3 regions of the Pseudoalteromonas sp. PA2MD11 genome follow, and region 1 is predicted to be linked to each of the others. Evidence: predicted binding sites of a transcription regulator. Region 1 holds the regulator's gene; each other region holds the start of a gene.
The links. Region 1 encodes sigma-54, which starts transcription at its own class of promoters, with help from an activator protein. Its sites were predicted from a motif close to GTTGGCACGNNNNTNGNNT; they were not measured.
Positions count from the first base shown of each region.

Region 2: a site for sigma-54 is predicted at 5,518-5,536, ahead of ISP07_RS04105 (LruC domain-containing protein). Genes of this name have one in related genera too.
Region 3: a site for sigma-54 is predicted at 3,082-3,100, ahead of flgJ (flagellar assembly peptidoglycan hydrolase FlgJ). Genes of this name have one in related genera too.

Region 1 is NZ_JADKNF010000012.1:49,683-57,586, forward strand. It holds gene ISP07_RS13595 (YgiQ family radical SAM protein) at 1-471, shown strand, start outside; gene mgtE (magnesium transporter) at 549-1,907, opposite strand; gene ISP07_RS13605 (HPr family phosphocarrier protein) at 2,119-2,391, opposite strand; gene rapZ (RNase adapter RapZ) at 2,405-3,250, opposite strand; gene ptsN (PTS IIA-like nitrogen regulatory protein PtsN) at 3,251-3,703, opposite strand; gene hpf (ribosome hibernation promoting factor) at 3,707-3,994, opposite strand; gene ISP07_RS13625 (RNA polymerase factor sigma-54) at 4,022-5,518, opposite strand; gene lptB (LPS export ABC transporter ATP-binding protein) at 5,625-6,350, opposite strand; gene lptA (lipopolysaccharide transport periplasmic protein LptA) at 6,347-6,868, opposite strand; gene lptC (LPS export ABC transporter periplasmic protein LptC) at 6,858-7,412, opposite strand; gene kdsC (3-deoxy-manno-octulosonate-8-phosphatase KdsC) at 7,409-7,904, opposite strand, start outside.
Region 2 is NZ_JADKNF010000002.1:304,846-312,749, reverse strand. It holds gene ISP07_RS04130 (ABC transporter ATP-binding protein) at 1-145, opposite strand, end outside; gene ISP07_RS04125 (VanZ family protein) at 322-717, shown strand; gene ISP07_RS04120 (GGDEF domain-containing protein) at 779-1,687, shown strand; gene ISP07_RS04115 (M28 family metallopeptidase) at 1,804-3,198, shown strand; gene ISP07_RS04110 (ATP-binding protein) at 3,191-5,344, opposite strand; gene ISP07_RS04105 (LruC domain-containing protein) at 5,570-7,759, shown strand; gene ISP07_RS04100 (hypothetical protein) at 7,762-7,904, shown strand, end outside.
Region 3 is NZ_JADKNF010000003.1:10,918-18,821, forward strand. It holds gene ISP07_RS04755 (flagellar basal body rod protein FlgF) at 1-328, shown strand, start outside; gene flgG (flagellar basal-body rod protein FlgG) at 350-1,138, shown strand; gene flgH (flagellar basal body L-ring protein FlgH) at 1,154-1,837, shown strand; gene ISP07_RS04770 (flagellar basal body P-ring protein FlgI) at 1,850-2,944, shown strand; gene flgJ (flagellar assembly peptidoglycan hydrolase FlgJ) at 3,138-4,106, shown strand; gene flgK (flagellar hook-associated protein FlgK) at 4,120-6,135, shown strand; gene flgL (flagellar hook-associated protein FlgL) at 6,138-7,370, shown strand; gene ISP07_RS04790 (flagellin) at 7,718-7,904, shown strand, end outside.

The DNA.
Region 1 (7,904 bases):
ATTTCTGCTCACCCAGGAACGAAAGACGAAGACATGGTGAATATGGCGCTATGGTTGAAGGCTCATGACTTTAAGCTTGATCAAGTACAAAACTTTTATCCATCGCCGATGGCCAATGCAACCACAATTTATCACACTGAGATGAACTCTCTGCGCAATATTAAGAACAATACTGAGCAAGTGCCTGTTCCAAAAGGCGCACGCCAGCGTCGCTTACACAAAGCGATTTTACGATACCACGATCCTGCTGGTTGGCCGATGATCCGTGAAGCACTAAGAAAAATGGGCAAAGCGAATTTAATTGGTAAAGGGCCGAATTGTTTGGTACCTGAAGAAGGTCGAAACGAGAAAACTGCTAAAGGTAAGGGCGGTAAAGGCCGTGCAGCACTGACTCGTCATACCGGTTTTAGCCAGTTTAAAAAGGCCAATACTAAACCTAGAGTAGGTAAAAATAAGCAGCGTGCAAAGTAAAAGATATAAATACGGCTCTTAAAGGGCCGTTTTTAGTTATACCAATTCGCTTAATTAAGTATTATTGTGAATTGGTATCAGATTAATAGCCAGGTTGCGGTGCCTAAAAAGGCAAAGATACCGACAATGTCCGTCACTGTTGTCAGTACCACACTGCCGGCGAGGGCAGGGTCAATTTTCATTTTCTTAAGAATTAATGGAATGCTTGCACCTGCAATACCTGCGGCAACAAGGTTCATAAACATTGCAAAGGCCAGCACTGCGCCGAGCTTAAAGTCCCATTGCCATAGGGCAACCACTCCAGCAATTAATATCGACCAAATAATACCATTCAGTGCGCCAATCGCCAGCTCTTTGAGTAATAAGAAGCGTTGGTTGGTTTGGTTGATATGGCCAACCGCTATACCACGAATAACCAGGGTTAAGGTTTGGCTACCTGCAACGCCACCCATTGAAGGTACGATACCATTGAGTACCGCTAAAATAGGTAAGATTGCTAAGGTGTTTTCGAAAAAGCTTGCCACAATTGCTGCTAGCAATGCGGTTAATAAGTTAACCCCAAGCCAAATAGAGCGACGCTGCGAACTTTTTAGCACTGGCGCAAAGGTATCTTCTTCGTCGTCAAGACCAGCGAGGCTTAGCATGCTGTGCTCTGCATCTTCACGGATTACGTCAACGATATCATCGATGGTAATACGGCCAAGCAAGTGAGCGTTATCATCTACAACAGGAGCTGAAATCCAGTTGTGACGCTCAAATAGCTGCGCCACATCGCTTTCATCCATAGAGATTAGGATTGACTCACAGTCTTCATCCATTAAATCACGAACAACTTTATCAGAAGGACTTGTCAGTAGCGTGGTTAACGAAAGCGCCCCTAAAAAGCAGTTATGTTTATCAACTACATATAAATCATCGGTACCCTCTGGTAACTCACCTCGTAAGCGTAAATAGCGTAAAACTACATCTAGGGTAACATCTGGACGAATGGTTACCGTATCGCTGTTCATCAGGGCTCCGGCTGAGCGCTCTTGATAAGAAAGCGCTTGAGTTGCCCTTTCTCTATCTTGCGAGTCCATCGCGCTAACAACGTCTTGATATACGGTATCAGGAAGACTACGTAAAACCTCACCTAAGTCATCGTCGTCCATATCTTCTGTAGCAGCAGCAATGTGCTCAGGCTCCATCTGGGCAATAATGCCAAGACGTACATCTTCAGAGAGTTCCTCTAGAACATCACCACGGACATCTGGGTCAACCAGCTGCCAAAGCATACGACGAATTTTATGGGGAGAAGACTCAAGTAAAAGGGCTGTATCACAAGGTGCCGTTTTGGCTAACATGCCGCGCACTTGAACAAATTGACCACTATTGAGTGACTTGGTCACTTGTTTGAGTTGTTGTAGTGGGTAATCTTGTTCAAAGGCTTCTGGCATTGGCGTCCTTACAACTGAAAAAAGTTTAAATAGGCTATGCAAATACAGCATAGTTGCTTTGTAGTGTATTTGCAGAGATATCGTCGCACTGCGATAAATTTATTAAGAGTTTTGTAATTTAGAAAAGCGAGCGATATAAAAGTAGGATATTTAAAGGGAATTTTAAATATCCGAAGTAAGTTTACCGTAAACCTTGAAGTCTTAGCAAATGCTATTCTTGCTCGTGAAAGCGTTGCGCAATTAATTCGCCGATTGCCGTTAATGCAGCGTCAGCGTCAGGACCTTCGCATACAACACGAACCTCTTTTCCTTGACTACTTTCAAGGAGCATTAACGCTAACACGCTGTCGCCTTCAGCTTCTTTCTCATCTTGAAAAAGTGTAATTTTGGCATCAAATTGCAGTGCTAGTTGCGCTAAAACAGTCGCAGCGCGAGCATGTAAGCCAAGTTTGTTTTGAATTAAAAAGGTATCTTCAGCGTGCATTGTTGGTGCCTAGTTAGATATCTTGTTCGCGGTGGCGAATTTTTACATTAGCATGAGTTTTAGAAAAGCTTTCACCAATTGTTTGCGCTAAGTAAACAGAACGGTGTTGGCCTCCTGTACAACCAATTGCAATGGTTAGGTAACTGCGGTTGTTGCGCTCTAGATGTGGCAACCAAGTCTGTACAAAGGTTTGAATCTGCCAAGTGAACTTTTGCACTATGCTGTGGCTAGCTAAATAATCCCTGACAGGCTGATCGAGGCCGGTTAGTGGCTTTAAATCAGGCTCCCAGTGTGGGTTCGGTAAAAAGCGTGCATCAAAAACGTAGTCAGCTTCTTTTGGAATGCCATGCTTAAAACCAAACGACATAAACGTAATAATCAGTTTTTTATCTTTCTTACCTAAAATCTTTTCACGAATTGATTCTGCTAACTGATGAACACTCAAATCAGTGGTATCAATCATAAAGTCAGCGCGGGTGATCAGCACATCAAGCAGGATTTTTTCTTGTTTAATGGCAAGATCAAGCGGTAAAGAATCAATCGATAATGGATGCAAACGGCGAGTTTCAGAAAAACGCTTGATTAGGGTTTGATCATCACTATCTAGGTAGAATAGTGTTGGGTTAGCAAAACCTGGCAGGTACTCAAGAATATCATTAAACTCTTGCTGCTCTTTCGGTAAGTTACGTACGTCGATACTGACGGCAATTTTGTCATAATTATCAGAAACACTTCGCACGAGCGAAGGCAGTAGGTTGACAGGAATATTATCAACACAGTAGTAGCCTAAGTCTTCAAGAACTCGTAAAGCGACCGATTTGCCCGAGCCTGAGCGACCGCTGATAATTATTAATTCCATTTATGCCTCTGATGCAATTACTTGAAATAGTTGCTGATCGCTTGTAGCACTTCGCAACTGTTTACAAAAATCTTTATCTTTAAGTCTATCAGCAATTGTTGACAAGGTCTTCAAGTGCAACTGGCAATCGCCATCTGGTACGATGAGTGCCACAAAAATATCAACGGGACGATTGTCTATCGCATCAAAATTGATGGGAGATTCACTGACAATAATAAATGCATGAGGTTCATCAGCACCACTCATTCGACCGTGGGGAATAGCTATTCCTCGGCCGATACCTGTACTACCTAACTTTTCCCTGTTCAGAAAAGCATCTAGGATATCTTGTTGAGATAAATGAGGAAACTGCTGGTGAGCTAACTCGCTAATATACTCAAGAATTCTTTTTTTGCTATTAAAAAGGACCGCAGCTTTGCTGCAGTCCTGATTAGTAAGTGAACTAAGTTTCATAATTTAATGTCGAGCTAATTTCTCTTTATGCTTAATGACTTGGCGATCAAGTTTATCGATCAATGAGTCAATTGCTGCGTACATATCTTGATGTTCTGTAGAAGCGAACAACTCGCCTCCGTTTACATGTAAAGTTGCTTCTGCTTTTTGGCTTAATTTTTCTACATCTAAAATGACATGAACATTATTAATATGATCAAAATGCCTTTCTAGTTTTGCGAACTTAGTGTTTACATAGTCTCTTAATGAATCAGTGATTTCTACATGACGACCAGTTAAATTTAGTTGCATAAGCATTTTTCCTTCTATGTAAAACGTCTAAATCAGACTCTTACGCTGATTAGACGGAGGTATTGCTAGAGACTCACGATATTTTGCAATTGTACGTCTAGCTACTTTAATTCCTTGCTCAGCCAATATATCTGCAATTTTGCTATCACTCAATGGTTTAGCTGAGTTTTCTGCAGCGACTAACTTCTTGATTAAAGCGCGTATTGCTGTAGAAGAACACTCACCACCATTTTCGGTGCTGACATGGCTTGAGAAGAAATATTTCAACTCAAAAATACCCCGTGGGGTATGCATATATTTTTGCGTTGTTACCCGTGAAATCGTCGATTCATGCATTTCGACCATTTCAGCAACATCATTTAGCACCATCGGCTTCATTGCCTCAGGGCCATGCTCAAAGAAAGCTTGTTGTTGTTGAACGATACAGTTGGTCACTTTTAAAAGCGTATCGTTACGGCTTTCTAAGCTCTTAATAAACCACTTTGCTTCTTGTAAGTGAGAGCGAATAAATTGGCTGTCGCTACTTGATTTAACAGAGCGAGACATCGCCGCATATTGGCTGTTCACTCTAATCTTTGGCATACAATCTGGGTTTAACTCGACTACCCAGCGGCCTTTCACTTTTTTCACTGATACATCAGGTATAACGTACTCAGATTCTTCGCGTACTATGCTATCCGCAGGCTTAGGATTTAAGCTGTGAATGAGCGTCATCACTTCTTTAAGCTCGTTTTCTTTAAGCTTAGTCTTTTTCATTAAAGTGCGATAGTCGCGACTTGCTAATAATTCGATATGCTCAGATAAAACCATTTTAGTTTCAGCTAAATATGGCGTATTGGCATCGAATTGACGAAGTTGTATACACAGGCACTCTTGTAAACTTCGCGCGCCGATACCAACTGGATCGAATAACTGTATTCTTTTTAAGACAGCTTCAACTTCATCTAGTTCGATTTCTTCTTCATCATTATTTTGATTAAAGCTTTCGACAATATCTTCGCAGCTAACCGTTAAAATACCTGAGTCATCGATAGCTTCAACGATGGCAACGGCAATCGCTTCATCGGTAGGACTAAATGGTGTGAGCTGTAGTTGCCACATTAAATATTCTTGCAGTGTTTCTGTTGAAGCACCTTGGTAAATAGACTCGTCTTCAGGCATTGGCCCAGACGATGTTGATGGGGCGGCACTCATGTACTCATCCCACGTAATATCCATAGCTAAGTCATCGCTAACCGTATCCTTACTCAGAGCATCACTACTTTCTTGCTCGAATTCGCTAGGTGCTTCGTCGGCAGACGCGCTGACTTGTACATCGTCAGACTCCGCTTTTTGCTCATTCTTACCGATGCTTTCTTCGTTGTAATCCGCTTCTTCCACTTCAAGCAGAGGATTACTATCAAGCGCTTCTTGAATTTCTTGCTGGAGATCCAATGTACTGAGCTGCAACAAGCGAATGGCTTGTTGCAGTTGTGGAGTCATTGTAAGTTGCTGGCCCATGCGCAGCTGTAATGATTGCCTCATGTATCCCTAACAATCCTTTTTAAGTTATCGGTAACGGTGAAGACACTGTTATCGATTTATTGTCGTTGTATAAGTCTAGCAGATGCTCTAGTCGGTGGCGTAATGGTTACAGCCTAAATTGCTCGCCTAGATAAACATCACGTACAGTTTGGTCAGCTAATACGTGCTCAGGTGTCCCTGATGCAATTAGCTCCCCATGAGAAACAATGTAGGCTTTTTCACAAACATCAAGGGTTTCTCGAACATTATGGTCAGTAATAAGTACACCAATACCACGATTTTTTAGGTGCTCAATAATTTTCTTTATATCTAACACCGAAATAGGATCAACACCAGCAAAAGGCTCATCTAAAAGGATAAATTTAGGATTAGCGGCTAATGCACGTGCAATTTCAACGCGGCGTCGTTCACCACCTGACAGTGCCATACCTTGGCTATCGCGAATATGTTGAATGCTAAATTCATCTAATAAGTTGTTAAGCGTCTCTTCGCGCGTTGTTTTGTTAAGATCTTTGCGGGTCTCTAATATGGCCATCAAGTTTTGGTAAACTGTTAATTTTCGAAAAATAGACGACTCTTGTGGTAGATAACCAATACCTAAGCGCGCACGGCTGTGCATTGGCAAAAGCGTGATATCGTTATCATCAATGCTTATTTTTCCTTTGTCGCTTGGTACGAGGCCTACAATCATATAGAAGGTCGTTGTTTTACCTGCACCATTTGGCCCTAACAAGCCAACAATACTGCCCGCTTCAACTTCAAGACCGACATTTTTAACCACTTGGCGGCCTTTGTAGCTTTTAGCTAAAAGCTCTGCTTTTAATGTGCTCATGGTTGGCCTTTATCGTCTTTTTTATTTTCTACAGGCACTAAAATAGTGTGTACACGATCTGTTGAGTTTTCGTCTTTTTCTGCGCTGATCAGCTGTTGAGCCATATCGTAGGTAATGCTTTTTGCCGTTACTTTTTGACCCGCTTGAGTGACTTCAGCTTCGCCATTGAGTGTTAAGAAGCGTTTCGCAACATCATAACGAACTTCTTCGGCGCTGGCGCTCATCACGGTGCCATCAGCTTGCTTTTCTTCGAAGTAAGCTGGTTTGCCTGTAGCGATAATTAATTCGACTGTACCTTCGGTGTCACCGCCATGTGCCTCAAGTCGCTCAGCTGTAATGCGACGATCACCATGCACGATCTCTACGTTACCTTCGAATATGCCAACGCCATCTTTTAGTTTACCGACTTGGCGATCTGAGCTAATGCTAATTTGAGCGCCTGTTTGCTCGGCAGCTGCGCCCGAAAAGGCAATCAATAAGCTTGGGATCAGGAGTAATTTCTTCAGTTTATTGGTCATAGTATATGGTTCGTGTATGGTTAGTTAACTCAACAATTTCGGCTTTTAAATCGGCTTTTAAGCCTTTACCGGTAATTTTTAAATTCGGTCCTGTTAGTGTTACAGGTTGCTTTGAAAACATCGTCATTTTATCAATGTCGACATTAATATTTTCTGCTTTTATATCTTCGATCATACCGTTATGGGTTAAGTTTTTAGCAACTACATCCCCTTCAAAAATCAGCTGATCATTTTCGTATAAAGTAGCTTCTTTGGCTCTTACTTGCCAAACTTGCTGATCGCTATAAATAGTAAAAATAGGTTGTTCAAAAAAGGTAAACCCTAATTGTTGATACAACTCCATTTTTGCAGCTGCCACTTTATGACTAATTTTACCTTGCTCGTCATAAGCTGTTTGCTTTAGAGCAACGGCAGTGTAATCAGGCGTTGCGATGATCTCGTCTTCACTAGTTATTGTATCAGTTGACTGGTTAAAGTACGGGTACCATAACCACACCATGCAACAGACAAAAACAATACTCAGTAAAATACGGGCTATATTCATGCGCTGGTTCCATCGCTAGTTAACGGCTTGCCGTTTTCTAACATCAGTAAATCAGTTAATTCACGCACGGCTCCAAAGCCACCCGGTAATAATGTGGTGTAATGAGCCAGCTTCTTGATAAGCGGGTGTGCATCGTTTACTGCGACAGCAAAGCCAACTTTTTCCATAACTGGTAAGTCTGGACCATCATCACCAATATAGGCAATCTGTTCATCTGTCAGCCCCAGTTTATCCTTTAACTCTTGATAAGCAATCAGCTTATCTTCTTGTCCCTGATAAATGTGCTGAACTGTTAGGCTAGTCATTCGCTGCTGAACTATTTGTGAATGGCGGCCAGTAATCACTGCCACTTCAAAGCCACTATTAATGAGTGCTTTAATACCAAAACCATCTTTAGTATTGAATGCTTTAAGCTCTTCGCCATTATTACCCAAATAAATTCGACCATCAGAAAAAACACCATCAATATCACAGATTAATAGTTTTATTTTT
Region 2 (7,904 bases), on a different contig from region 1:
GCGCAGCAGCACTTAACGACATCAGGATTAATGAAAGCTCCATGCCACGGGTATAATGACGGCAAAAAGCAAATAAGCTATTAGGTGGTTGAGAAGGTTGCTCTTTAGGAAACGGATTAGTCATCCGCTCAAATAAACGATACATAGACGACGCTTTTTAAAAAATCAAAGTGGCCTTACTATATCATTTGAGTGGTTTTTTAGCAGTTCATTTAATTTAAAAACTAAGATTAAAATCTATCAACTATTCAGTTATTTACATCTAGTGTGAGAAATGAAAATATAATAAGAAAATTTATCATACATATGGCTCAATATAAGATGTTTCAACGTATTCTGGTGTTAATTGCTATCGGCTTTTTCGCTTTTATTGGTTGGGTTATTTATCTTGCCAATACTGGTCAAAAGTCGGTGTTTTTCGAACTCGTTGCGGCCATTCCTTACGGTGATAAGTTGGGGCATTTTTTCTTATTTGGACTACTTACGTTATTCATAAACCTTGCCTTTAAGTTTAAAACATTGAACGTTGCTGGACGGCCTATTTATTTAGCTGTGTTGATTGTGAGTACGTTTGTGATTTTAGAAGAGCTAAGCCAATTTTTTATTGAATCGAGAACATTAGACTTTGTTGATTTAATTGCAGATTTTACTGGTATCGCAATATTTAGTGCCATATCTGCATGGCTTAGCAAAAAGTTATATCCACCTAAGGTCTAAACTTTCAGTGACTTGTTAGGTTTCGTCTATTCTCAGTATAGTGCTAGCCTAAAAGTTGCGTATGAATAAAGATACCTCAGATTATTTGTCAGATATTATTGAGCTATTACTTGATGCTGTTTGCGTAGTAGATGTAAAAGGCACCTTGCTGTTTACTAATCCAGCTTTTCAAACCATATTTGGTTATACGCTTGAAGAAGCTATAAACAAAAAGATGTTAGACTTTGTTTACCCTGAGGATAGAGCAAAAACCATTAACGCTATCAATCAAATAATGACAGATAATCTACATCCAAGGTTTGTAAACCGGTGGGTGAAAAAAGACGGTACTGTGGTCCATGTCTTGTGGTCTGTCTATTGGTCAAAAGAAAAGCAAGTCAGAGTGGCGATTGCTCATGATATAACAGAACAGAAAAAGCTTGAGCAAAAACTCATATTCATGGCTGGGCACGATCCACTTACTAATCTCCCTAATCGTAGCTTTTTAATTACCCAACTAGAAGAGTCACTATCCACTGCTAATACTATTTCTGCAATTATTGCGGTATTGTTTATCGATATTGATGGCTTCAAGCAAGTCAATGATATTCACGGCCACAGTGCTGGCGACAAGCTATTAAAAACTATTGCCATGCGAATTCGCCATGTATTGGATAAAGACGACATAGTTGGCCGTTTGGGAGGGGATGAGTTTGTAATTGTTGTAAAAAGTGTAAAACGCAAAGCTGATGTAATAAAAATTACTGATAAACTAAGTCGTGAAATATGTAAGCCTTTAGTTTTTAATGATGATGAACTGTGTTATTCCCCAAGTATTGGTGCAGTTCTATTTCCAGAGCATTATGGTGATGCAGAATTCTTAATACAGTGTGCAGATAATGCTATGTATAAAGCTAAGTATGAAGGGGGTAATCGCTTGGTGTTTTATAACGAGGGAATAAAGTTATCAGGCACTAAAAATATTAAATAGTATTAATAGCTTTATCGGAAAAATGTTTTAACCTATTAATTTGTTTTCTAACGCATTACTATTGCGCGAAATGAAATATTAGTTAGCCTTTAATGATTCATTGAAGGAGTGAAACTATGTTAAAGCGTAAAATAACAACAACGGGTGCTTTGTTTAGCTCATCGCTGTTATTGGTCTCGGCAGCTCATGCCACAACACCTCAATATAAAGATCAACAAGCTTTGCATGATATTGCAAGTGCTGTTTCTAAAACACGTATAGAGCAAGATATTCAAACGCTGGTTGATTTTGGCACTCGCCATACTCTCTCTGAGACGAAATCAGATACGCGCGGTATTGGTGCTGCAAGACGTTGGATCAAGTCTGAATTTGAGGCGATTTCTAAAGCTTGTGGTAACTGCCTAGAAATCATCGAGGTAAAAGACACAATCTCCGGTGAAAAGCGTATTCCAAACCCGGTTGACGTGGTCAATATTGTGGCTATACAGCGTGGTCAAGTTGATGCAAACCGTATGGTTATGATGTCGGGTGATATTGACTCGAGAGTGTCTGATGTAATGGACTATACCTCAGATGCGCCAGGGGCTAACGATAATGCATCTGGAGTGGCTGGCGTGCTTGAATCGGCGCGAGTTTTATCAAAGTATAAATTTAACGGCTCAATTGTTTATGCAGCATTATCTGGTGAAGAGCAAGGCTTGTTTGGCGGTAAAATCTTAGCTAAATATGCACAAGAGCATGATTGGCGTGTTCATGGTGTTTTAAACAATGACATGATTGGTAATTCAACAGGGATTAATGGGGTAACAGATAACACAACTGCACGTATCTTTTCTGAAGGTACACGCGTTATTGAAACCAAAGAGCAAGCCCATAAACGCCGTTTTACGGGTGGTGAGGTTGACTCAGCAAGTCGTAACCTAGCGCGTTACATAGATACAATCGCAGATCGTTACATCGAGAATCTAGATACCATGTTGGTATATCGACTCGATCGGTTTGGTCGAGGAGGGCATCACCGTCCATTTAACGATGTTGGCTTTGCCGCTGTGCGTATAATGGAAACCAACGAAAACTATAATCAACAGCATCAAGACTTACGTACTGAAAATGGCATTACTTATGGTGACACCATCGACCATGTTGATTTTGCTTATGCAGCGAAATTAACCTCACTCAATGCAGTAACAATGGCATCAATGGCATGGGCTCCGGCGCCACCAACGGGTGTTAATATTTCAGGTGCTGTAAAGCCAAGTACAACCTTAGCCTGGCATAAAAGCGATGATCCAACGGTGGTTAGTTATAAAATCTATTGGCGTTATACAAGTGAGCCACGATGGCAGTTTAGCCGCGATGTTGGCAAGGTAACCGAAGCTACACTGAAAAATGTTGTTATCGATAACTACTATTTTGGTGTTGCGGCTGTGAACAAAGACGGTATTGAATCACCGGTTGTATTTCCTGGCGATGTTGGCGCGTTTGAATGGCCAGACAAGTCTGCTAAATAGCAATCGTTAAGTCATAGCGTACACCACCCAGTTCGCTATGAGCTGCTGTAATACGCCAGTTATGGGCTTCGACAATTTGTTTTACTATCGCAAGCCCAATTCCTGAACCTGACTGTTTCACTGTTTTTAAGTCAGGCACTCTATAAAGGTGGTCAAAAATCTTTGCTAAACTCTCGTCGCTGACGCCAGGGGATGAATCTTCATAGCAGATTAAAAGCTGTGTTTGGTTTTGGCTAATCGTCAAATTAATCTTACCAGGGTGATTTGTGTACTTAAGCGAATTACTGATTAAGTTTGCAAATAACTGTGAAAGCCGTGTTGCATCGCACTCAAAACTTAGTTCATCAGCAACATTTTGTGTAAATGTCACTTCAAATTTTTCAAGCTGGATCAGCATATCTGCGTGTAAGCTTTGGAAATACTCAGCCGCATTAATTGTTGTTACGTTGAGCTGAAAGCTGCTTTGTTCTAAAAGTGAAATTTTATTTAAATCAGTAACTAAAGTTGCCATATCGGTGATTTTTTGGTTGAGCTTTTCGTATGTAAGCTCATTAAATTGGGTTAGGCCTGCTTGAAGCGTTTCAAGGTGTAAGCGCAACCCTGTTAATGGACCACTTAGTTCGTGAGCTACTTGTGATAATAACTTACTACGTTGACTGATTTGTTTATCCAGATAATTTCGGCGCTGTTCAATAAGCTGTTTTCTCTGTCTTATTCTTAATAAAGCAATGCCCATTGCAGCTAAAAGCAGGCTAAATAATAAGACGCTGTATAAAATAGCTTGACGTTGTGCGGCAATAGCTTGGCTTTTTTCATTGTCTTGGAGTTTTAAATCTTGTATTGCTAAATCGCGGTCGCGCATTGCAATGGAGTTTTGTAGCTCAGCTAAACGGTGGTTGTAGTTGTTACGGGCAAAGCCTTTTTCAAGCTCTGTAATAGCACGTTGATACGACAGGGCTTGTTTATAATCAGCTTGTTTTTCTGTCACAGTGATCAAATGTTCTAGGGCAATGATTTGCTTTTGCAGCTTATTTTTTTGCTTACTTAACTGGTAGGCTTGCTCAGCATAATGTTTAGCTTGTTCGTGCTCAGTAGAGCCAATGTACAGCTTAGCTAATGTAAGTAATACATCTACATATAAGTGATCGTCTTGCTTGAGTTCAATGATCACTTGTTTTTCAATGCTTAATGCTTGGTCAGGTTTATCTATTTCGAGCAAATTTATCGCAATATTATGGTTTGCCCAGGCAGTATTTCGCGTACTGTTATAACTAGCGAAGACCTGCTTAGCCTCTTGTGCGTATTCAAGTGCTGCAGGGTAGTTTTTAAGTCCATATTCGCATTGGGATAGCTTAACTAAACTATGTCCGATATCAGACAGTGAACCCGTTTGCCTATCAAAATTAAGGGCTGTAATAAACTCGCTCTTTGCTTTTTCGTATTGTTCTAAATCTAAATAACTTTGAGCAATTGAATAACTTATACCTGCTTGTAATGAAATAGACGGCGACATTTGCTGAATAACTTCACGGCGTTTTAGCTTATATTCTAGGGCAAGGGTTAACCGGTCTAACTGTTCAAGATTACGCGAATAACCATGGTAGAGCATTTCTTTTTGCTTTAAGGTTAATTCTCGATTGTTGTCGTGAATATAAACCTCAAGCAAGTTCAAGGCTGCTTGATATTCACCCGCATTATGATAAGCACTGACAAGGCTCGCAACGGCATCAATTTCGTAATCGGTGAGTTGCAAACGCTGAAACAGCGCGACATTTTGTTGAGATAAGTGAATTGCAGATTCTAATTTATTTGCGCTATATGCCAATCGAGCTTTGACTAAATATAATTCGCTATAAATAGAGGTGTCACTTTTATATTTTGGAGAAGACTCAAGTTCTTCTACTATGTTTTGCGCCTGTTGAAACTGACCTAGGTGTATATGAATGTGAATTAATCTAACATTAAAGCTTAATCGCTCAGCAAAACTGGCAGATTCAATAAGGCGTTTATCTATATTTGTTAAATATTTATAGCGTTCTTGGTAATCGCTTATTGTTCTAGCTTCATCAATGTGGCCTTGTAAAGTTGACGCAATTGATGCAAATGACAAGGTACAAAGCAGAATAACAAGAGCTTTAAAGTTCATTTTTAACATTTATTATTATTTTTTCTGAAGCAATTCTAGCACATCATGCTTTTGTGTTGAGTAAATTTGTTTTTTGTGATTAAAAAGAATTGCATTTTGCGATATAGATGGTTGCATCTTGCAAAAAGGATCTGCAAAAAATATTTAAAACCTTATTTTTTAATGAGTTATATTTTGGAACAATTGCTGCTTTAAATAATTACATAACCACAGGAGAGTGTAATTATGAAAAGCAAAATACCCGTCTGTCTTTTATCAGTGCTTGCCACTAGTTATGTAAGCGCAGCTCCGTTTGAAGAATGCCCAAGTAAAGCATTTTTAATACAAGGTACACCTGCACAAATGTTTGGAATTGATTTGGTCTCTGCTAAAGCGACAGTATTAGCACCGTCATTAAACTTTAGTGACGAAACAAACAATGAAAGCGTAAATGCTGTGGGTTTTAACTATAAAGACCAATATATGTATGGCTTTAGTAAGCAAAGCCCTAAGAGTGTTGTCAAAATTGGTGATGATTATCAACTAGAACGACTCGTGGTTAACGGTCTGCCTGATACTAACTTTTATGTGGGTGACATTCATGTAAATAGTGAAACTAATCAGGCGGTATATTATTTGTATCATCCCAAATTCGGATTGTATGGTATTGATTTGAGAGAGCCTGCTGATGAATATCAAGCTGATTTAGTTGCGGGTTCAGCTAGCTGGGGGTTAGCTATTTATGATTTTGCTTTTCATCCTAATAGCAACCTTTTGTATGCAGTTGAATCAAATGGCGACTTATACGAAATAGATCTTAATAATCAGACACCCACTTTTGTGGCGAACTTAGATATAGCTGGTGATACCGGAGCGAATGGTGCTGGGTATTTTGATGTAAAAGGACAGTTTTATTTTAGTAATAACCGAAGCGGTAAAATACACAAAGTAGACCTTAGCATCAGCCCTGTAAACGGTTACACACCAACTGCTGCGGTGTTTACTTTAGGGCCTACATCAAATCAAAATGATGGTGCACGCTGCGCAATTGCTGAGGTAAAGGTAACGGATAATTCAATCGATTTTGGTGATGCACCAGCTCCTTATCAAACCTCACTCGAAGACAGTGGCGCAAGACATTTATTTGACCCAAATGCAGATCAAACTAATTTGGTTTACTTAGGTGCTACAGTAGATGGCGAGAATATTAATACACGTTCAGACTTACTTTTAACACCTGATGATCAATCAGATGACGGCGTAAAGTTCGTCACTGATTTGGTAGCAGGCAATACCAGTCAAATTATTGTTACCTCTGCAAATGACGAGACATATCTATACGCATGGTTTGATTGGGATCAGAATTACCAATTTGATGCGGATGAAATTACGGTGTCTAAATATCGGTTAAACCAAGGCGATAATAGCATTTTAGTTAATGTTCCAGATGATGCCGTTATGGGAACAACCTGGTCTCGCTTTCGTGTAACTGATGGTAGTGAAACCAATCCAATTACAGCAACTGGTGGTGTTATTGGTGGGGAGGTAGAAGATTACTCTGTAACAACATTGGGAAGCTTAGTTTACCCCGGAGAAAATAGCTGGGTAACACTTGCATTTGAGGATAAATGGCCATTTTCTGGAGATTATGACTTCAATGATTTAGTTATAAACTATCGAACTACAATTATAGATCAAAATGGTATGGCTACAGGTTACAAAATAGAAGGTGAGCTAGTTGGGATAGGTGCTGATTTTCATAATGGCTTTGCAGTTAGGTTATATGAGACTGTGGAAGGTTCAAATGATAAACGCATTTTACGTAGCCAAATTAATGCTGAAAAAATTAGTTTACTGATTAATGGTCTTGAACAAACGCACGAGATCTTAGAGCAAAATACTGAAGATGCTATTTTCGTGATTATGCCTGATACTTGGGATTACATTGATAAACAGTCTAATTGTAATTATTTTAGAACCGAGACGGGTTGTGATAGCAACAGTAAAGTCACGTTTTCATTGTTTATTGATTTATTACCAGGTACAGCGACCGCAGATGCACCTAAGTACACATTAGATCCTTTCATATTTGCAGCTGATGGACACTATCATGGTGAAGCCTTGGTTGGTAAAGACCCTAGAAGCTGGGAGGTTCACCTTAAGAATCAGCAGCCGACAGAAAAATTTGATATGCAACTATTTTCTTTCGCAGAGTCTGATGATGCATCTGACAGTGCGCAGGGTTTTTACTTCCAAACCGAAACAGGTCTGCCTTGGGCAATTGAAGTAGGTACTTCGTGGGCTCACCCTAAAGAAGGCGTAGATATTACCCATGCATACAGCGACTTTAAAGCATTTGCAGAATCAAAAGGGCAAGAAAAGCCAATGTGGTTCAACAATGCTAAGCCTGCTAACGTGATTTCAAGAGGAGAATAATTATGAAACATTATACTTTAGTGATCATAAGCTTAATGTTAGCTGCGTGTGGTGGCGGTGGTGAAGGCGACTCTGCAACTGAAAGTGCTGGAACAAATGTAACGCAAGCACCTACAACAGATACAACGCCACCTGAGACAACACC
Region 3 (7,904 bases), on a different contig from region 1:
GGTTCGCCCGCAAGGTGCGCCTGCTAACTTTTTGGAAGTGGTTGATCGCTTAAAAGTGATTGAGGCTGATAACACTCAGCTTGAAAAAGGCAATGACGGTTTATTTCGACCAAAAGAAGACATGTTGGTCAATGACCTTTGTGGTTTTTGTGACATTTCACCAAACGTAAAAGTATTGTCGGGAACGCTTGAAATGTCGAACGTAAACCCAGTGCATGAAATGGTCGATATGATCAGCAATCAACGCCAATTTGAATTACAAGTTAAATTGATGAAAACAGCCGAAGAGCTCGATGAGCGTCAAGATCAGCTGTTACGCATTGTTTAAGATGACTGAGAGGGTAGAGTTATGAATCCTGCATTATGGATCAGTAAAACCGGGCTTGACGCCCAGCAAACCGATATTTCGGTGATCTCAAATAATCTCGCGAATGCCAGCACGGTAGGCTACAAAAAAAGCCGCGCCGTATTTGAAGATTTACTATATCAAAACATTAACCAGCCAGGTGGCCGCTCGTCGCAAGACACTGAAATGCCGTCAGGCTTAATGCTTGGTGCCGGTGCCAAAGTGGTTGCTAACCAAAAGAACTTTTCACAAGGTAATATGCTTACCACTGAAAATTCATTGGACTGGATGATCTCAGGCCCAGGTTTTTTTGAAGTGCAATTACCAGATGGCAATATTGCCTATTCACGTAATGGTCAATTCACGACTGACGAAGATGGTCGCATTGTAACTTCCGGCGCGGGTTTTCCATTACAGCCAGAAATGAACGTACCAGACGATGCACAATCAATTACTGTTTCACAAGACGGTGAAGTGTCAGTGCGTATTTCAGGTCAAGCAGAGAACGTGGTCATCGGTCAGCTCACCATTAGTGATTTTATTAATCCATCGGGTCTTGAGCCTATGGGGCAAAACTTATACACAGAAACCGCTGTGAGTGGCGCACCTGTGCAAGGTAATCCTGGTATCGATGGTTTAGGCACTGTGGTTCAAGGTTCCCTTGAAACCTCTAACGTGAATGTAACGGAAGAGCTTGTTAACTTGATTGAAACGCAACGAATTTATGAAATGAATTCAAAAGTGATTTCAGCGGTTGATGAAATGCTTAGTTACATCAATCAGCAACTTTAATGGGTAGGAGGCAGCATGCGTAATATTATCTTAGTCACATCAGCAGCATTGATGCTGGGTGGTTGTATGACAACGCAAAATCATCATGTGGTTCAGGATGACCCTTACTATGCGCCTATGTATCCGGAACCAAGTACTGAACAAGTGGTACCAACAGGTTCGTTGTTTGATAGTTATTCGGCAAATGACTTGTACTCAGATAAAAAGGCATTACGCGCCGGCGATATCATCACTGTTAAATTGCAAGAGTCTACCCAAGCAACTAAAGCGGCAAAAACTGAAACCGACAAAGAAACAGATGCTAGTTTAGACCCTGTTATTGGGCTTGGCGGAAACCCGGTTAACATTGGTGGCGACAGCATTCAGTTTGGTATTGGCTCAGGGGCATCGTTTAAAGGCGATTCAAAGTCTAACCAATCAAATAGCTTATTTGGTGATATTTCTGTCAATGTGATGCGTGTTTTACCGAATGGGAACTTGGTTATTCGTGGTGAAAAATGGCTCACTTTGAATACTGGTGAAGAATTTATTCGCCTAGAAGGTTTAGTTCGTCCTGAAGATGTGCAAGCAGATAACACGGTAACTTCCAATCGTATTGCTAATGCGCGAATTCAATACTCAGGTAAAGGGCAAATTCAAGAAACGCAAAGTGCAGGTTGGCTGTCTCGTTTCTTTAGTAGTTCGCTTTTCCCATTTTAGAGGAATAAAGTCATGAATGGGTTTAAATACATCATCGCTCTTTGCTTAATTAGCCTGCAGTTTTCTGCACAGGCTGAGCGAGTCAAAGATGTATCTATGGTTGAGGGCGTACGCTCTAACCAATTAGTGGGGTATGGTTTGGTTGTCGGTTTGCCTGGCACAGGTGAACAAAGCCGATTTACTCAACAAAGCTTTAAAGCCATGTTAAATGGTTTTGGTATCACCTTACCAGATAGCTTAAAACCTAAAATCAAAAATGTTGCCGCTGTGGCTGTGCATGCAGAGTTACCGGCATTTAGAAAACCGGGTCAAACCATTGATATTACGGTTTCGTCTATTGGTAGTGCGGGTAGTTTACGTGGTGGTACCTTATTACAAACCTTTTTAAAAGGGGTTGATGGCAATACCTATGCGATTGCACAAGGTAGCTTAGTTGTAGGTGGTTTAGGTGCGGAAGGGGCTGATGGTAGCCGTGTAATTATTAATACACCCACTGTTGGTCGTATTCCAAACGGTGCCATTGTAGAGCGTGCTATTAAGAGCCCGTTTATGCAAGGTGACTATATTACCTTTAATTTAAATCGCCCAGATTTCACAACAGCAAAACGCCTAGAGCAAACGATTAATGATTTGGTGGGGCCTGACAGTGCTCAGGCAATTGATGCAGCGTCAGTGCGAGTGTTAGCACCGCGTGATGCATCTCAACGTGTTGCGTATTTATCTACCCTTGAAAACTTAGAGTTTAAGCCTGCAGACACAGCAGCAAAAATTATTGTTAACTCCCGCACTGGTACAATTGTGATTGGCAAAAACGTGAAGCTACAGCCTGCGGCAATAACTCATGGTGGTTTAACGGTTACGATTGCTGAGCAGCAAAATGTGTCACAGCCAAATGCTTTAAGTGATGGTGAAACTACCGTTACCAATCAAAGTATTATTGATGTGAACGAAGATGATTCACGTGCTTTTGTATTTAATCCAGGTGTTAATCTTGATGATCTCGTACGCGCAATCAATGAGGTCGGGGCCGCACCGGGTGATTTAATGGCAATCCTTGAAGCTTTAAAAGAAGCGGGGGCGATAAACGGGCAACTGGTTATCATTTAAATTAAAACGCGCTTTCGAGCGCGTTTTTTGTTTCTATAACCTTTAATCCTTCAGTGTATAAACATCAGCCAAAATCTTGGCCCTGAAGTTACTCCATTCCTGTATCAGTTATTAGCTACTCATTTATAAAGCTTTTTATTGGCGCAATTTTTGCATTTTAATTTTCATTATTAACTATTGTGTCAAAAAGCTGATGGATACTAATCATCTCGACAAGCAAAACTTTTTTGATTTAGGCAACTTAGACTCGTTACGTCAAAGTGCTCTAAAAAGTGATGCCTCTAGCGATGCGTCAAAAGAGGCGCTGAAAAAAGCGGCGGCACAATTTGAATCTATCTTCACTCAAATGCTGCTGAAAAGCATGCGTAAAGCAAATGAAGCGTTTGAAGATAAAGATAGCCCATTTAATTCAAGCGGCGTTAAGTTTTTTGAAGAGATGCATGACCAACAGTTATCGGTTGAACTTTCATCAAACGGCTCGCTGGGTCTAGCTGACTTAATTGTTCAACAACTCTCGCCAGATGGTAAACAGTTTACTCCAGGTTCTGTGCTTAGAACGACGGCTGAGTTCGACAGTGATAAGCGCGCAACCGGTGCAACGAGCGACAGTCACAAGATTAAAGCTGAGCCAAAAGCTGTTGCAGATACAGCTGCGAACGAGCAAACAGAAAACCGCTTTGAAGATGCAGAGTCTTTCATTAGCTCTGTTTGGGAGCACGCTAAAAATGCGGCTGAAAAAATTGGTTTAAACCCTGCTGTAATGGTTGCTCAAGCGGCGCTTGAGACTGGGTGGGGTAAACACATCATCAGTAAAGCTGATGGCACCAGTAGTAACAACTTATTCAACATTAAATCGGATAGGAGCTGGCAAGGCGATAAAGCAAGCAAAGTCACGCTTGAATTTGAACAAGGCGTGCCAGTTAAAAAGCAAGCAAGTTTTCGCTCTTATCAATCGATTAAAGACAGTGTGAACGACTTTGTGGATTTCTTAAATGAAAATCCACGTTATCAAGAAGCACTTAATAATACCGCAGAGCCTGCAGCCTTTTTAGATTCGTTACAAAAAGCAGGCTATGCAACTGATCCAAATTATGCCGATAAAATTAAGCAGGTATTGAAGCGCGTTGAGCTTCAAAGCGTTGCTGCTTCATTGGTACGTTAAGGAGTAGACCCTCATGTCATTTAGCTTATATGACATAGCAAATGCCGGTGTAAGAGCTAACTCTGAGCTTTTACAAACCACCAGTAAAAACATCGCCAACGTTAATACCGAGGGCTATGTGCGTGAGCGTACTGAGTTCACAACCATGATCGATAATCAAGTGGGTCGTGGTGAAACGTATCGCTTACTGAATGAATTTGCACAAAAGCAATTAAATAGAGATACCTCTAATAAGGCATTCTTTGATCAGTTTGTAACTGAAGCAAGCCGAGTAGATAGCTTGTTTTCTGAAGAGTCAAACAGCTTATCAACCAGTATCAACTCGTTTTTTAACAACGTACAAGAAAGCTTAAATCAACCGTCGTCAACAGTAGCTCGTTCACTGGTCATGACGGATGCACAAAACTTAATTGATCAAATGGACAGATTGTCGAGCATTGTGGTTGACCAAAAAGCCGTGGTAAATGAGCAGCTAGAAATCTTCTCTGATGAAGCAAATAACTTAATTCAAAGCATCAGCGAACTAAATACCAAGATTGCATCTGTTCATGGCACTGATCGTGAGTCAGTATCAAGTGGTTTATATAATGAACGTGATAAAGCAATTCGTGACTTATCTGAGCTGATTGATATCGAAACACTCGATGGCAACAACGGCGAAAAACAAGTTTATTTAGGCTCAGGTCAAGCACTTGTCATGCAAAGTGGCACATTTAACCTGTTTTCATTCAGTGGCGACCCTGATCCGAACTTTAAAGAATTAAAACTTGATGTAAACGGTGGCAAAGCCGTGCCGCTTGATGTTGATGTAAGTAAATTGAAAGGCAAAATTGGTGGCTTACTGGCATTTCGTGACGATATTTTAGTGCCAGCGCAAAATCAACTTGGTCAAATGGGCTTAGCGTTAGCCGATGCCTTTAATCAGCAAAATAGCCTAGGTATGAACGCCAATGGTGAAATTGGCGGTGATATCTTTGCTATTCCAACGGTAGATGTGTTTGGCTATCAAGCTAATACGGGCACATCAACAATGACGGCAACGGTTGAGCCAGGTAAAGGCAGCGAATTGCCAGCAAGTGATTTTGTTGTAACTTATACGAGTGCTTCAACAGTTGAAATCCAGCCTATTGATAATAAAGGTGAGCCGCTAGGTAGTCCTGCTACAGCAAATATCGTGGGGGGGGTCATTGATTCTTCAACAATTACACCTGCAGGAAGTGACTCATTTGGTTTACAGCTTAATGTATCAGGTACTGCGAATACGGGTGACCAATTTATGGTTAAGCTAAATTCACAAGCAGCAACGACTTTAGAGCTTGCCACTGAGCGCCCTGAAGATTTAGCGTTAGCATCACCTATTCGTACTGCTACTGATATTAATAACACCAGTGATGCAAGTATTTCTGCTGGTACAGTTTCAGATATTGATAACTCAACGGGTATTACCGTGGGGCCACCTCCTAGCTTGGCTAATGGCGATATTACATTAGTGAAAACGGCAAATGCTAACGAATATCAAATTACGGACGGGAACGGTACATCGACCTTTACTATTACACCACCAGCTGAAAATATTCTTGCCCAAGCTGGCGCGCCTTATGATACCTATGGGTTTGACTTTAACATTGAAGGTTCACCTGCCACAGGAGACACTTTTACCGTTGAGTTCAATACCGGTGGCTTTGATGATAACCGTAATGGCTTGCAATTGGCTGATTTACAAAATGGTGAACTAGTACGTCAAAATGTTGTTGCTAGTAGTACTGCTGATAATCATCAAACATTTAATCAGGCGTATTCTGGGTTAGTTACTGACATTGGTGTAGTGACTAGTCAAGCCCAAACTAACGGTGCGGCATTTACAGCACTGGCTGATCAGTCAGAGGCTTGGTATGAATCGCTATCAGGGGTAAACCTTGATGAAGAAGCTGCAAATCTGCTGCGCTTTCAACAATCATATGCTGCATCAGCGCAAGTACTTGCAACAGCACGTACTATTTTTGACACCTTATTAAGTGCGGCGAGGTAATTATGCGTATTTCAAATAACATGATGTATAAGAATAACCTTAACTCTATTCTTAACTCACAGCAAAACGTAAATAAAGCACAAGAGCAGGTTAATACCCAAAAGCGTGTATTAACAGCTGCTGACGATCCATCAGCCACAGCTCGCGCATTGCTTTATACAGATCGCATTCAAGGGCAAGAGCAATTTAGTAAAAACATTACTATGTTGAATAGCCGATTAACAACCGAAGAAAGTGTATTAAAAAATATCAAAGGCGCATTAGAGTCTGCGTATACGCTGACAATTCAAGCAGGTAATGGTGCCTATACAGATATTGACCGTGAAGGAATTGCAGAAGAAATTAAAGCGCTGCAAAGTACAATGCTGGATTTAATGAACGCAAAAACCGAAGATGGAAAGTTTATCTTTTCGGGTTACCAAGATAATACTCCGTCTTATAGCTACAATAGTACGTCTGGTCGCTATGAATATGGTGGCGATCAGGGGCAACACAAAATCAAAGTAGCTGAAGGCGTAGAGATTAAATCAAGTGACAATGGTTTTGATACATTCGAGAAGGTTGACGCGCGTTTAAATGTGGCCTCGAACGACGGTACCGTTTCCGGCGGGATTACAAGCTCAAAAATTTATGTTACTGAGCAAGCTGATTTCGATAAATTCCATCAGGCTAATTACAATGCCGATCCTGCCGCAGCGGCTAATGCCAATACACTAAGTTTTATTACCACCACAGGCACACCGAATACTTATGTGGTACAACAAGCGGGTGTAACAATTGATAGTGGCAGCTTTGAAGATGGTAAAATTGCATATCAAGGCATGGAAATATCAGTTGTACCACTTGCTAATGGGCAAATTGATGTAGATCTTGAAGCGCCGCAAAAAGAGAATGCGCTCAATACAATGGATGATCTTATTGCTGGATTGACAAACCCAAATTTGACTCAGAATGAGTTTGAACAAGTTTTGGCTGATGCCATTGTACAACTCGATAATGCCAAAAATAAAGTTTCATTAGTTCAGGCTGGATTAGGAGGGCGTTTAAATACCGCCAAGAAAATTGAGCAGTCTAATAGTGATTTAGACGTGAGTAACAAAGCAGCTAAATCTGAATTGGTGGAGCTTGATATGGCTGAAGCGATTACTGAACTCACCAAACAGGAAACATCATTGCAAGCTGCACAGGCAACATTTGGCCGTTTGGCAAACCTCTCATTATTTGATTACTTATAACTTATAAAGGTTAAGCTCATTTTTTGAGCTTAACCTACAAAACCTTCCTTAAGATTCACACTTTAAAAGTGCTTTTAGTGCTTTCTTTTTAGTATTTATATCTTTAGCAAAACATCGTGATAGCGGCTTTTAAAGTAACCAGAAGCGATGTTTAGTTAAAAAAATAAGATATTTCTCTTTTAAATACAGTGTATTAAATAAAATTTTAAAATTTGTTTAAAAATTCGCTAAAGGATTTTTTTACCGGACCGATAACTTAATTAACCAAGCAACGTAGCAAATAACCGCTACGGCTTAATTAGAGTAAGTTTGAGAGTAAATGATAAGTTTACTTCGGGAGAAATATCATGGCACTTTATGTAAATACAAATGTTAGTTCATTAAACGCACAAAGACAATTAATGAATTCTGGTAACTCACTAGATACTTCATTTAAGCGTTTATCATCAGGTTTCCGTATCAACAGCGCAGCTGACGATGCGGCTGGTCTACAAATTTCAGACCGTTTAACATCACAAATTAACGGCCTTAACC